2 regions of the Arthrobacter sp. SLBN-100 genome follow, and region 1 is predicted to be linked to the other one. Evidence: riboswitches for the same ligand, from Rfam matches in the RefSeq annotation. Region 1 holds a riboswitch; the other holds the start of a gene.
What was found. Region 1 has a riboswitch for thiamine pyrophosphate ahead of FBY31_RS06635 (FAD-dependent oxidoreductase). Riboswitches for the same ligand answer to the same signal wherever they lie in the genome.
Positions count from the first base shown of each region.

Region 2: linked by a shared signal. The riboswitch ahead of thiC (phosphomethylpyrimidine synthase ThiC) and the one ahead of FBY31_RS06635 (FAD-dependent oxidoreductase) in region 1 are both predicted to bind thiamine pyrophosphate.

Region 1 covers NZ_VFMY01000001.1:1,435,244-1,440,562, forward strand. Annotated here, with positions in the region: gene FBY31_RS06625 (thiazole synthase) at 1-468, opposite strand, end outside; gene thiS (sulfur carrier protein ThiS) at 472-708, opposite strand; gene FBY31_RS06635 (FAD-dependent oxidoreductase) at 705-2,084, opposite strand; TPP riboswitch at 2,077-2,195, opposite strand; gene thiE (thiamine phosphate synthase) at 2,223-2,960, shown strand; gene FBY31_RS06645 (RNB domain-containing ribonuclease) at 3,045-4,556, shown strand; gene FBY31_RS06650 (DEAD/DEAH box helicase) at 4,837-5,319, shown strand, end outside.
Region 2 covers NZ_VFMY01000001.1:1,071,367-1,076,685, reverse strand. Annotated here, with positions in the region: gene ffh (signal recognition particle protein) at 1-618, shown strand, start outside; gene FBY31_RS05035 (alpha/beta fold hydrolase) at 717-1,451, shown strand; gene thiC (phosphomethylpyrimidine synthase ThiC) at 1,438-3,282, opposite strand; TPP riboswitch at 3,277-3,384, opposite strand; gene FBY31_RS05025 (amidohydrolase family protein) at 3,463-4,545, shown strand; gene FBY31_RS05020 (VOC family protein) at 4,648-5,319, shown strand, end outside.

The DNA.
Region 1 (5,319 bases):
GTTCTCGAGCCGGAGGGCCAGGACAGGATCATCGTTGGTGTACGCGAACACCTTGAAGCCCCTGTTGACGAGCTGTTCGGTGGCGTCCACCAGTTCGACGGCGTCCGGCAGGAGGGTCTGTTCGTCGGCGATGACTTCCAGCTTCACCCAGTCCGTTTCCAGCGCCTCACGTGCCAGTTCAGCCGTCAGCACGGCGTCCCGGGCCGTGAAGCAGCCGGCCGTGTTGGGCAGCACCCGGATGCCGTGGTCCACGAGCAGCTGGAACAGCGAGCCTGTCTCCGCCGGAGAGTAGCGGCGCATGGCCACCGTGGTCAGGCAGGTACCGGAGGCAAGGAGCGCTGCGCCCAGGCCGTCCAGGCTGGGCGCGCCGCCGGTGCCCATAATGAGCCGGGAATCCAGTTCCACGCCGTGAATGACCAGCGGATCCTGCAGCACGGAGGGGGCTGCGGTGGTGATGGTTTCGCTCATGGGTCAGCCTCCCTGCACTGCCGTGACGAGTTCAACCTCGTCGCCGTCCGCGAGCGCAGTGGCGAACCACTGGCTGCGCGGCACTACCTGGGCGTTGTGTGCCACGGCCACGCCGAGTTTCTGCCCGTCCGTGGCCTGGCCGTCCGGACCAAGGGGGCGGCCGGTGACCTGGCTGACGAGCAGGGTGATGGAAGCACCGTCCGGCACCGGGTGCCGGGTTCCGTTCAAGGTGATATTCATACTGTTTCCTTTGTGGGCGGTTGGTGGCTAAGGCCGCCGCTGGCGGCGCGGGTAGCTGAGGCACTGGCAGTTGCGGCGCCGGAAAAGCGGGCAGGGCTGAAAGGCGCCCAGCGGGCGTCCTCGCGGCCGTCCATGAGGTCCCTGCAGATGGCGGCTGCGGCCGGGGTCAGGAGGACCCCGTGGCGGAAGAACCCGGTGGCGATGATAAGGCCCGGAACGTGTCCGCCGGCCTGGCCCGCGCCGCCTCGAACGGGTATCCGGCCCAGCAGCGGTGCGTTGTCCGGCGTTCCGGGACGGGCCCGGACGGTGCACTCCAGCAGTTCAAGTTCGGCGACGGCGGGAACCAGCACCTGCGCGTCGCGGAGGAGCTGGTAGACGCCGCCGGCGGAAACTGCACCGGTTGCGGAGGGCGCGTCCTCGCGCTGGGTTGCCCCGATGACCACCGTGCCGTCCCGGCGGGGAACGATATACACCGGCACGCCATGCACCAGGCCCCGGACGGTGGACACCACCAGCGGCCGCAGATGCGGGGGCACTGCGAGCCGCAGGATCTCCCCGAAGACGGGCCGCAACGGAAGATGCAGGCCTGCCGGGAGGGACCCCAGTTCTGCCGCGTGCAGCCCGTTCGCCACTACCGTTTCGCCGGCCAGCACGGTTCCCCCGCCGACCAACTGCACGCCGGCAACGGCGCCGTCCTGCCACAGCAGCGCAGCCGCTTTGTCCGGCACCGAGTAACCGTCGACGGCGCCGGCTGCTGCTGCGCCATCCTGTCTGGTTCCGCTGCGGGCAGCTTCGTCCCTGGTTCCGTTCACGCCGTGGCCGGCGAGCGCGCGCCGCAGGCAGTCCACCAGCAGCCGCGGGTCCACCTGGTGGTCAGCCGGGGTGTCCAGCGCGCAGGCGATGGCCGGGCTAAGCAGGGGCTCCCGTTTGCGGGCTTCGCGGACAGTGAGCGGTTCCACGGCGAGTCCGTTGGCCTGCTGCACCGCGCGCAGGTCCATCAGGGCACGGCGGTCGGCGGCGTCGGCACCCACGGCAAGGGTCGGCGTCGTGATGTATCCCGGATCAGCCCCTGACGCTTCGCGGAGGCCGGCCACGAAGGCGGGCCAGCGGGCCGACGCGTCCAGCATCAGCTCGAGGAGGTCCTCTTCCTGGTAGTGCAGCTCGCTGACCGGGGCCAGCATCCCGGCGGCCGCCCAGCTGGCCCCGGAACCCGGAGCGTCATCGATGACCACTACGGAACGTCCCGAGCGTTGCGCCTCCCAGGCAATGCCATGGCCGATCACTCCGCCGCCGATGACGGCGACATCGGCACGGATGGTGCCGACGGGCGGCGCGGATAGCGGTTCCATTGCGCCCGGGTTCGATGGTGCGCCCATGTGTCTCCTTCCCTACGCCGGTATTAGCCGGATCAGGTCAAGCGGTCGGCTCTGACGCCCTCTCAGCCCGGCGCTTTGTGACAGCTGCCGCGGGCTCCCGCAGTACGAGGCAAGTGTAGAGGAACTAGGCTTGCCCCCATGAATGTGTCCCACACTCCAGCCGCCGCCACCGATGTCCTGAGCACCACCAAGATCAGCAACGGTCTGAGCACAGCGCGCCTGTACCTCTGCACGGACGCCCGGAAGGACCGCGGCGATTTCGAACAGTTCGTGGATGCGGCGTTTGCCGGCGGCGTGGACATCATCCAGCTCCGGGACAAAACCATCGAGGCCGCCGAGGAGTTGGAACTGCTGGCCGTCCTGAAGGAAACGGCGGAGCGGCACGGCCGGCTGTGGGCCGTCAACGACCGGGCCGACATCGCAGTGCTGTCCGGGGCCCCGGTATTCCACGTCGGCCAGAAGGACCTCCCCCTGGCCGCCGCGCGGACCCTGCTCAACGGCAACGCGGCCATCGGCCTGTCAAGCCACACTCCCGGGCAAGTGGACGCGGCCCTCGCGGCGGCCGCCGGGCCGGCGGGGCTGGACTACTTCTGCGTGGGCCCGGTGTGGGCAACGCCCACCAAACCGGGGCGGGCCGCCGTGGGGCTTGAGCTGGTGAAGTACGCCGCCGGGGCTGCGCGTGCCTCAGGGCAGGAAGGACAGTCCGACGGCGGTGTCCCCTGGTTTGCGATCGGCGGCATCGGCCACGGCAACGTGGAGCAGGTAGTGGAAGCAGGCGCCCGCCGGATCGTGGTGGTCCGGGCCATCACCGAAGCCGAGGACCCCGCAGCCGCCGCCGCTTCGCTCCTTGCCGCCTTGGATGCACCCGGTTCCTGACCCTCGTTACGCGGCGCATTACCCTTTGCCGCTCACCGCCCGGGTGCCTGCATTATCGCCGGAATTCGAGCTAGGCTGATTTTCGTGTCACACCATCGGCTGGCTCCCAACGTCCACGAGCACAAGAACGCGCTAGAGGCGGCGCTCGGTGCTCTGCGGGCCGAGCTGGAGCTGCCGGCGGCCTACCCCGATGATGCCGTGGCCGACGCCAAAGCAGCCGTGGAATCCCTGCAGCTCCCCGCCTACGACCTGACTGCCGTCGAGTTCGTCACCATCGATCCCGCGTCCTCCACCGACCTGGACCAGGCACTGTTCATAGAGCCCGACGCCGACGGGTACCACGTGCTCTACGCCATCGCGGACGTGCCCGCATTCGTGACCCCCGGCGGGCCTTTGGATGCGGAAACACGCCGCCGCGGGCAGACGTTCTACGCCCCCGACGGGCGGATCCCGCTGCATCCGGAAATCATCAGCGAACAGGCCGGCAGCCTCCTTCCTGGCCAGGACTGCTCTGCGTTCGTCTGGGATTTCCACCTCGACAACGCCGCCGAGGTCAGGTCCGCTGCCGTCAGGCGGGCGCGTATCCGCAGCCGGGCCAAGCTCAGCTACAAAGGCGCCCAGGCGCAACTCGACGACGGCACGGCCCCGCCGGTGCTGCGGCTCCTTAGAGAGGTGGGGCTCAAGCGTGTGGAGCTGGAGCGGGCCCGCGGCGGCGCCAGCCTGAACATGCCCGACCAGGAGATCGTCCAGCTGCCGGACGGCGGCTACCGGATTGACGCTGCTCCCCAGCTTCCCGTGGAGGACTGGAACGCGCAGATCTCGTTGATGACCGGAATGGCGGCCGCCCGGCTCATGCTCACGGGGAAGGTCGGCATCCTGCGCACCATGCCGTCCCCGGATGAGCGCTCCCTGAACCATTTCCGGCTGCAGACTGAAGCCCTGGGCAAGCCCTGGGACGGCGAAGTCAGTTACGGGGAATACCTGCGCAGCCTGGACCCAACGGATCCCCGCCAGCTGGCCATCATGCACTCCGCCGGCATGCTGTTCCGCGGCGCCGCCTACACGGCCTTTGACGGATCAGTGCCGGAAGACGGCGTCCAGTCCGCCATCGGCGCCGCCTACGCGCATACCACTGCGCCGTTGCGCCGCCTGGTGGACCGCTTTGTCCTGGTCATCTGCGAGGCCTTGAGCAACGGCGGGAAGGTGCCGGGCTGGGCACGGGAAGCCCTGCCAACTTTGCCGGAGATCATGGCGGGATCGGACCAGTTGGCGTCACGGATGGAGCGGATGGCCCTGGACACGGTGGAGGCTGCGCTGCTGGTCAACCACGTGGGCCAGGAGTTCGAAGCGATCGTTATTTCTGGGTCGAAGCCGCAAAACGGCAAAAACGGGAACGGCAACGGGAAGAACGGGAACGGCAAGAACGGGAACGGCAACGGGAACGGCGGTTCGGGGATCATCCAGATCCCGGACCCCGCCGTGACGGCCCGCTGCGCCGGTGAGCTGGAGCCCGGAACCAAGGTCCGGGTGCGCCTGGTCTCTTCGGATATCGCAACACGCGAAGTCCATTTCGAGCTGGTGCCATCTGCCCCCTGAAGGGCCGGAAGGCGCCGGAAGCCGGTATTTCGGCTCCCTGCGGCTAGACTGAAGAAGTAGAAATGGATGCCCGGTCGTTGATTTCCTTGATTTGAAACCAACAAGCCCGCCCCTACGCGATCTTGAGATTTACCCGCTGGTCCCCAGTGCCAGCATTTAGATAGCCCGCGATCGGCTTCCACTGGAATTGCGTGCGCGCCCGAGCGTGCTCCGGAACCGCCTTGCGGCAGGCCCGTTGAGCAGGCAGCGCCATTGCCCAAATGAATAAGGAAACTCCCCAGTGAGTGAATTGCATACCCACCAGCTTCTGACCGACGAGTCCGGCACCGAAACCATCGAGCCCGAAGAGACCATCATCTCGGACGAGAAGCCCCACGAGATTGCGGAAAAATCCTTCGCGGACTACAACGTGCGCGCCGATATCGTGGAATCCCTGGCCGACGCCGGGATCACCCACCCCTTCCCCATCCAGGCCATGACCCTGCCGGTAGCCCTGTCCGGCCACGACATCATCGGCCAGGCCAAGACCGGTACCGGCAAGACCCTCGGTTTCGGCATCCCCGCCCTCCAGCGCGTGGTGGGCCAGGACGATCCCGGCTACGAAAAGCTCGCGGTCCCCGGCGCGCCGCAGGCCCTGGTCATTGTTCCCACCCGCGAACTCGCGGTGCAGGTGGCCAATGATCTGCAAACGGCTTCCCGCAAGCGGAACGCGCGCATCGCCACCATTTATGGCGGCCGTGCCTATGAGCCCCAGGTGGAAGCC
Region 2 (5,319 bases), 360 kb from region 1:
GAAGCTGCCAGGATGGCGAAGAAATTCGCCGACCAGGAGGACTTCACCCTTGAGGACTTCCTTGCCCAGATGCAGCAGATCCGCAACATGGGCTCCATGAAGAAAATGCTCATGATGATGCCCGGCGCGCAGAACATCCGCCAGCAGCTCGAGCAGTTCGACGAGCGGGAAATTGACCGCGTCGAAGCCATCGTCCGGTCCATGACGCCGCATGAGCGCCTTGCACCGAAGATCATCAACGGTTCACGCCGCGCCCGCATCGCCCGTGGTTCCGGCGTGCACGTTTCCGAGGTGAACGGCCTGCTGGAGCGTTTTGCGCAGGCCCAGAAGATGATGAAGAAGATGGCCCAGGGCGGGATGCCCGGCATGCCCGGAATGCCGGGTATGCCCGGGGCCGGCGGCGGCGCACGGAAGAACGCGAAGAACGCCGCCCCCAAGAAGAAGGCCAAGTCCGGTAACCCGGCCAAGGCTGCCCAGGAGCGTAAGGACGCCGAGGCCCGCCGCGCGAATGCAGCCAAGGCGCTTCCCACCGGTGCCGCTTTCGGCCAGCAGGGGGGCGACTTCGATCCCTCGCAGCTGAACCTGCCCAAGGGCTTCGACAAGTTCCTCGGAAAGTAACAGTCCAACTCAGTAGCGCCAGGTGTCGTTTTGACCGCTGAAAACGACACCTGGCGCTACTGACTTAACATGTCGGTGCCGTGGAATAGGGTTGGGTCATGTTCAAGCAGAGGGTAGTGTTCGTGCACGGCGCCGGCAGCTTCGGCTCCGCGGCCTGGCCGCGCCAGCACGGGATGGCACTGTCCTACGACGCACTGTTCCTCCGCCGCCACGGCTATGACCCCGTGGCCGAGCCCGTTGAGTCCTCCTTCGAGGAGGACGCGAGGATTGTGCTGCGGTCACTGGCCGATGACGGCAGGGGCGCCGCCGGCGGGCATGTTGTGGCACATTCCCAAGGTGCTGTTGCAGCCATGATGGCCGCCGTTGAACGTCCCGACCTGGTCTTTTCCCTGACGCTGGTGGAGCCGGCCTGCCTGTCGCTTACCGCCGAACTGCCGGCCACCGCGGCCCACATCGGCCTCATGCAGCCCCTGTTCGACGCCCGGCGCCAGATGAGCGACCAGGATTTCCAGCGGGAGTTCGTCCGGCGCGTCTATGCCACGGATCTTCAGCAACCGGCCACGGCCGAGGAGAAGCGCTCCGCCAGGCGGCTCCGGCTGCAGGCGCCGGCCTGGGAGGCCCCGCTGCACATTGTTCCCGGCGTGCCCACCCTGGTCCTCACCGGGGGATGGGAGCCGCTGTACGAGGAGATTGCGGGGTACCTGCGGGAGACCGGCGCCCTGCACCGCACAGCGGCGGGAGGGCACCGGCCCCATGACTCCCCGGAGGGGGACCGCATCATCCGATCCTTCATCCGGGACGTGAGCAGGGTGCAGGCGGCTAGGGCGTCCTGACGCCCTGGCCCCCGGCGGGGACGCTCAGCTCCGGCAGGTAGACCTTGCCGCCGGCGGCCAGGAATTCCTCGCTCTTTCCGCGCATTCCCGCCGCAGCTTCAGCCAGTGCCGCCTGCGAAGCGGCGGAACCGTATTCGTCCCGGATATCCTGGCTGATCCGCATGGAGCAGAACTTGGGACCGCACATGGAGCAGAAATGGGCTGTCTTGGCCGGTTCGGCAGGCAGTGTCTCGTCATGGAAGGCCTCGGCCGTCACCGGGTCCAGGGACAACGCAAACTGGTCGCGCCAGCGGAACTCGAACCGCGCCTTGGACAGGGCGTCATCGCGTTCGTGCGCACCGGGGTGGCCCTTGGCGAGGTCGGCTGCGTGGGCTGCGATCTTGTACGTGATCACCCCGGTTTTGACATCGTCCTTGTTGGGCAGGCCCAGGTGTTCCTTCGGGGTGACGTAGCACAGCATGGCCGTGCCGTAGCGGGCGATTTCGGTGGCACCGATGGCCGACGTGATGTGGTCATAGCCGGGCGCCACATCGGTGACCAGCGGCCCCAGCGTGTAGAACGGGGCGCCCTTGCACAGCTCCTGCTGGCGTTCGACGTTCTCCCTCACCAGGTGGAACGGAACATGGCCGGGGCCCTCCACCATCACCTGCACGTCGTATTCCCACGCGCGCTGCGTCAGCTCGGCCAGCGTATCCAGTTCGGCGAACTGCGCCGCATCGTTGGCGTCCGCCGTCGCTCCCGGCCGCAGCCCGTCACCCAAGGAAAACGCGACGTCGTACCTGGCAAAGATTTCGCAGAGCTCGTCAAAGTGCGTGTAGAGGAAGTTCTCCTGGTGGTGCGCCAGGCACCAGCCGGCCATGATGGAACCACCACGGGAGACGATCCCGGTCACCCGGTTGGCGGTCAGGGGAACGTAACGGAGCAGGACACCGGCGTGGATGGTCATGTAGTCCACGCCCTGTTCGCACTGCTCAATAACGGTGTCGCGGAAAATCTCCCAGGTGAGCGCGTTCGCTTCGCCGTTGACCTTCTCGAGGGCCTGGTAGATGGGGACGGTTCCGATCGGAACCGGAGAGTTGCGGATGATCCATTCCCTCGTGGTGTGGATGTCGTCGCCGGTGGACAGGTCCATCACGGTATCCGCGCCCCACTGGGTGGCCCACTGCAGCTTGTCTACTTCCTCGGCAATCGAACTGGTGACCGCCGAGTTGCCGATGTTCGCGTTGATTTTCACTAGGAATGCCTTGCCGATGATCATCGGCTCGGACTCGGGATGGTTGATGTTGTTGGGAATGATGGCCCGGCCGGCTTCTACTTCACTGCGGACCAATTCGACGTCGCAGTTTTCCCGCAACGCCACAAACCGCATCTCCGGGGTAATAACACCCTGCCGTGCGTAGTGCATCTGGGTCACGGTCTTACCGTCGACGGCGCGGCGGGGCACCGGCCGCGCGCCCTTCCACTCCGCGCTGGCCGCCCCGCGGCGGACAGCCGAGCGGCCGTCGTCGAGCAGATTCCGCCCGCGGCCGCCGTAGGTTTCCGTGTCGCCGCGGGCGTCGATCCACTCCGAGCGGAACGGGGTGAGGCCGCGGACGGGATCACTGCCCGGCCCGGCGGTGCGGTAGACCCGGAAAGGGCCGTTGGGCTGCCCATTCGGTGAATCCGCCAGCGCTATTTCCGTGACCGGCACCCGGATTCCGGCCGCCCCGTCCTGGACAAACGCCAGGGAATGGGATTTCAGCGACTGCGTGACAGGAGGCTGGTCCTGGCCGTCCGCCGCCGTGCCGGACTGATTTTGGGCAGGGTTAAGCTGTGCATTTGATGTACTCAAGGAATACTCACTTCCTTCGCCGGCATTACCCGGACAGGTTCAACGGTCGCAGGCTGCGTCAGCCCGATCTCAGCCCCTGCAAGGGCACCCGTGTGGTCAGGAACGAAGCTACCACAGCCTTCGGGAAGGGCCCCGTCACATTGCCGGTGCTAGCCTGACTGGCGAGGAAGAGGAGCGCGGATGCCGCAGATTATCGAATTCAGCGGCCCGGTGCTGACCGGGCCCCATAGTGAGCGGCGGGGCCTGTGGTCCGTTGACGGGCTGTTGACGTTCACGCGGCCGGAGCACAGGCCGAACCGCGTGCTGGACGGCTGGGTCCTGCCGGGCTTCGTGGATGCCCATTGCCACATCGGCCTGGGCCCCGGCGGCCCCGTGGATGCCGAGGTTGCCGAGGGGCAGGCGCGGGCTGACCTGGCGGCCGGCACGCTGCTGGTCCGGGACGCGGGTTCCCCGGCAGACACCCGCTGGATGCAGGGCGGCCGGGATTTCCCGATGCTGCTCCGTGCCGGCAGGCATGTTGCCAGGACCCGCCGGTACCTCCGGGGCTTCGCGGAGGAAGTGGAACCCGACGGGCTGGTCGAAGCCGTCCGGAAGCAGGCGCGCGACGGCGACGGCTGGGTCAAGCTCGTGGGGGACTGGATAGACCGCGGCGCCGGTGACCTGGCGCCGTCGTTTCCCGCCGCCGTCGTCAGGGACGCCGTCCAGGCGGTGCACGACGAAGGCGCCCGGATCACCGCGCACTGCTTTGCTGAAGAAACGCTGGACCAGATGCTGGACGCGGATATCGACTGCATAGAACATGCCACCGGACTGCTGCCCCGGCACCTTCCGCGGTTCGCTGAGCAGGGTGTTCCCATTGTGCCCACCCTCATCAACATCGCCACTTTTCCGGACATCGCGGCGCAGGCGGAGCACAAGTTCCCCCGGTACGCGGCCCATATGCGTGCACTGTGGGAACGCCGTGCGGAGCGGGTGGCGGAGGCGTTCGAGGCCGGGGCGACGATCTACGCCGGTACTGACGCGGGCAGCGTCATCCGGCACGGAAGGATCGGGGACGAAATCCTGGCTCTCCACCACGCCGGACTTCCCGTCACCGCCGCCCTCGACGCGGCGTGTTGGGGCGCGCGGGAGTGGCTGGGCGCCGAAGCGCTCGACGAAGGTGCCCGGGCCGACGTCGTACTGTGCAGGGAAGATCCGCGGCAGGTTCCCGAAACGGTGCAGCAGTTGGCCCACGTGGTGCTGGGAGGGCGCATCATGCGCTGAGGCACAAAGTCACGAAAGCCACTTGGAATAAATTGAAGCTTCAAGTAATTTTAATAGTGACAGGCCCACCAACCCGACGGGCCACAGCACCGGGAGTTTTCAATGACTGCAGAAGCCGCCACCCAGGATCTTCTTCCTGCCGACCTCACCATGGGCACCGTGATGCTCAAGGTGGGCGACATGAAGGTCATGACCGACTACTACCAGCGTGCCCTTGGCCTTGAGGTTGTTGCTGAACAGGACGGCGGGCTTTACCTCGGCCGGCTCAAGAAGCCGCTGGTCCACCTTGCACCCGCCCCCGGACTGAACCTCCCGGGCAGGGGAGAGGCGGGGCTCTTCCACACGGCCCTGCTTTTTGAGAACCAGGCCGACCTCGCCGCCACCATCGCCACTGCCGCGCAGTTCGAGCCCCGCTCCTTCACAGGCAGCGCCGACCACCTCGTCAGCGAGGCCTTCTACTTCAATGATCCCGAAGGCAACGGGATTGAGCTCTACTGGGACCGCCCAAGGAGCAACTGGTCATGGAACGGTACGGACGTGGTGATGGACAGCCTGGCCCTGCCGCCGCAGCGCTACCTGGAGCAGCACCTCACCGAGGAGTCCCTCGAGCGCCAGCGCGGAACCGTGGCGGGAGTGGGCCATGTCCACCTCCAGGTGGGCGACGTCCAGCGGGCCCGCGATTTCTACGTAGACATCCTCGGGTTCGAAAAAACCGCGGGCTGGCACGGGCAGGCACTCTTTGTCTCGGCCGGGCGCTACCACCACCACATGGCC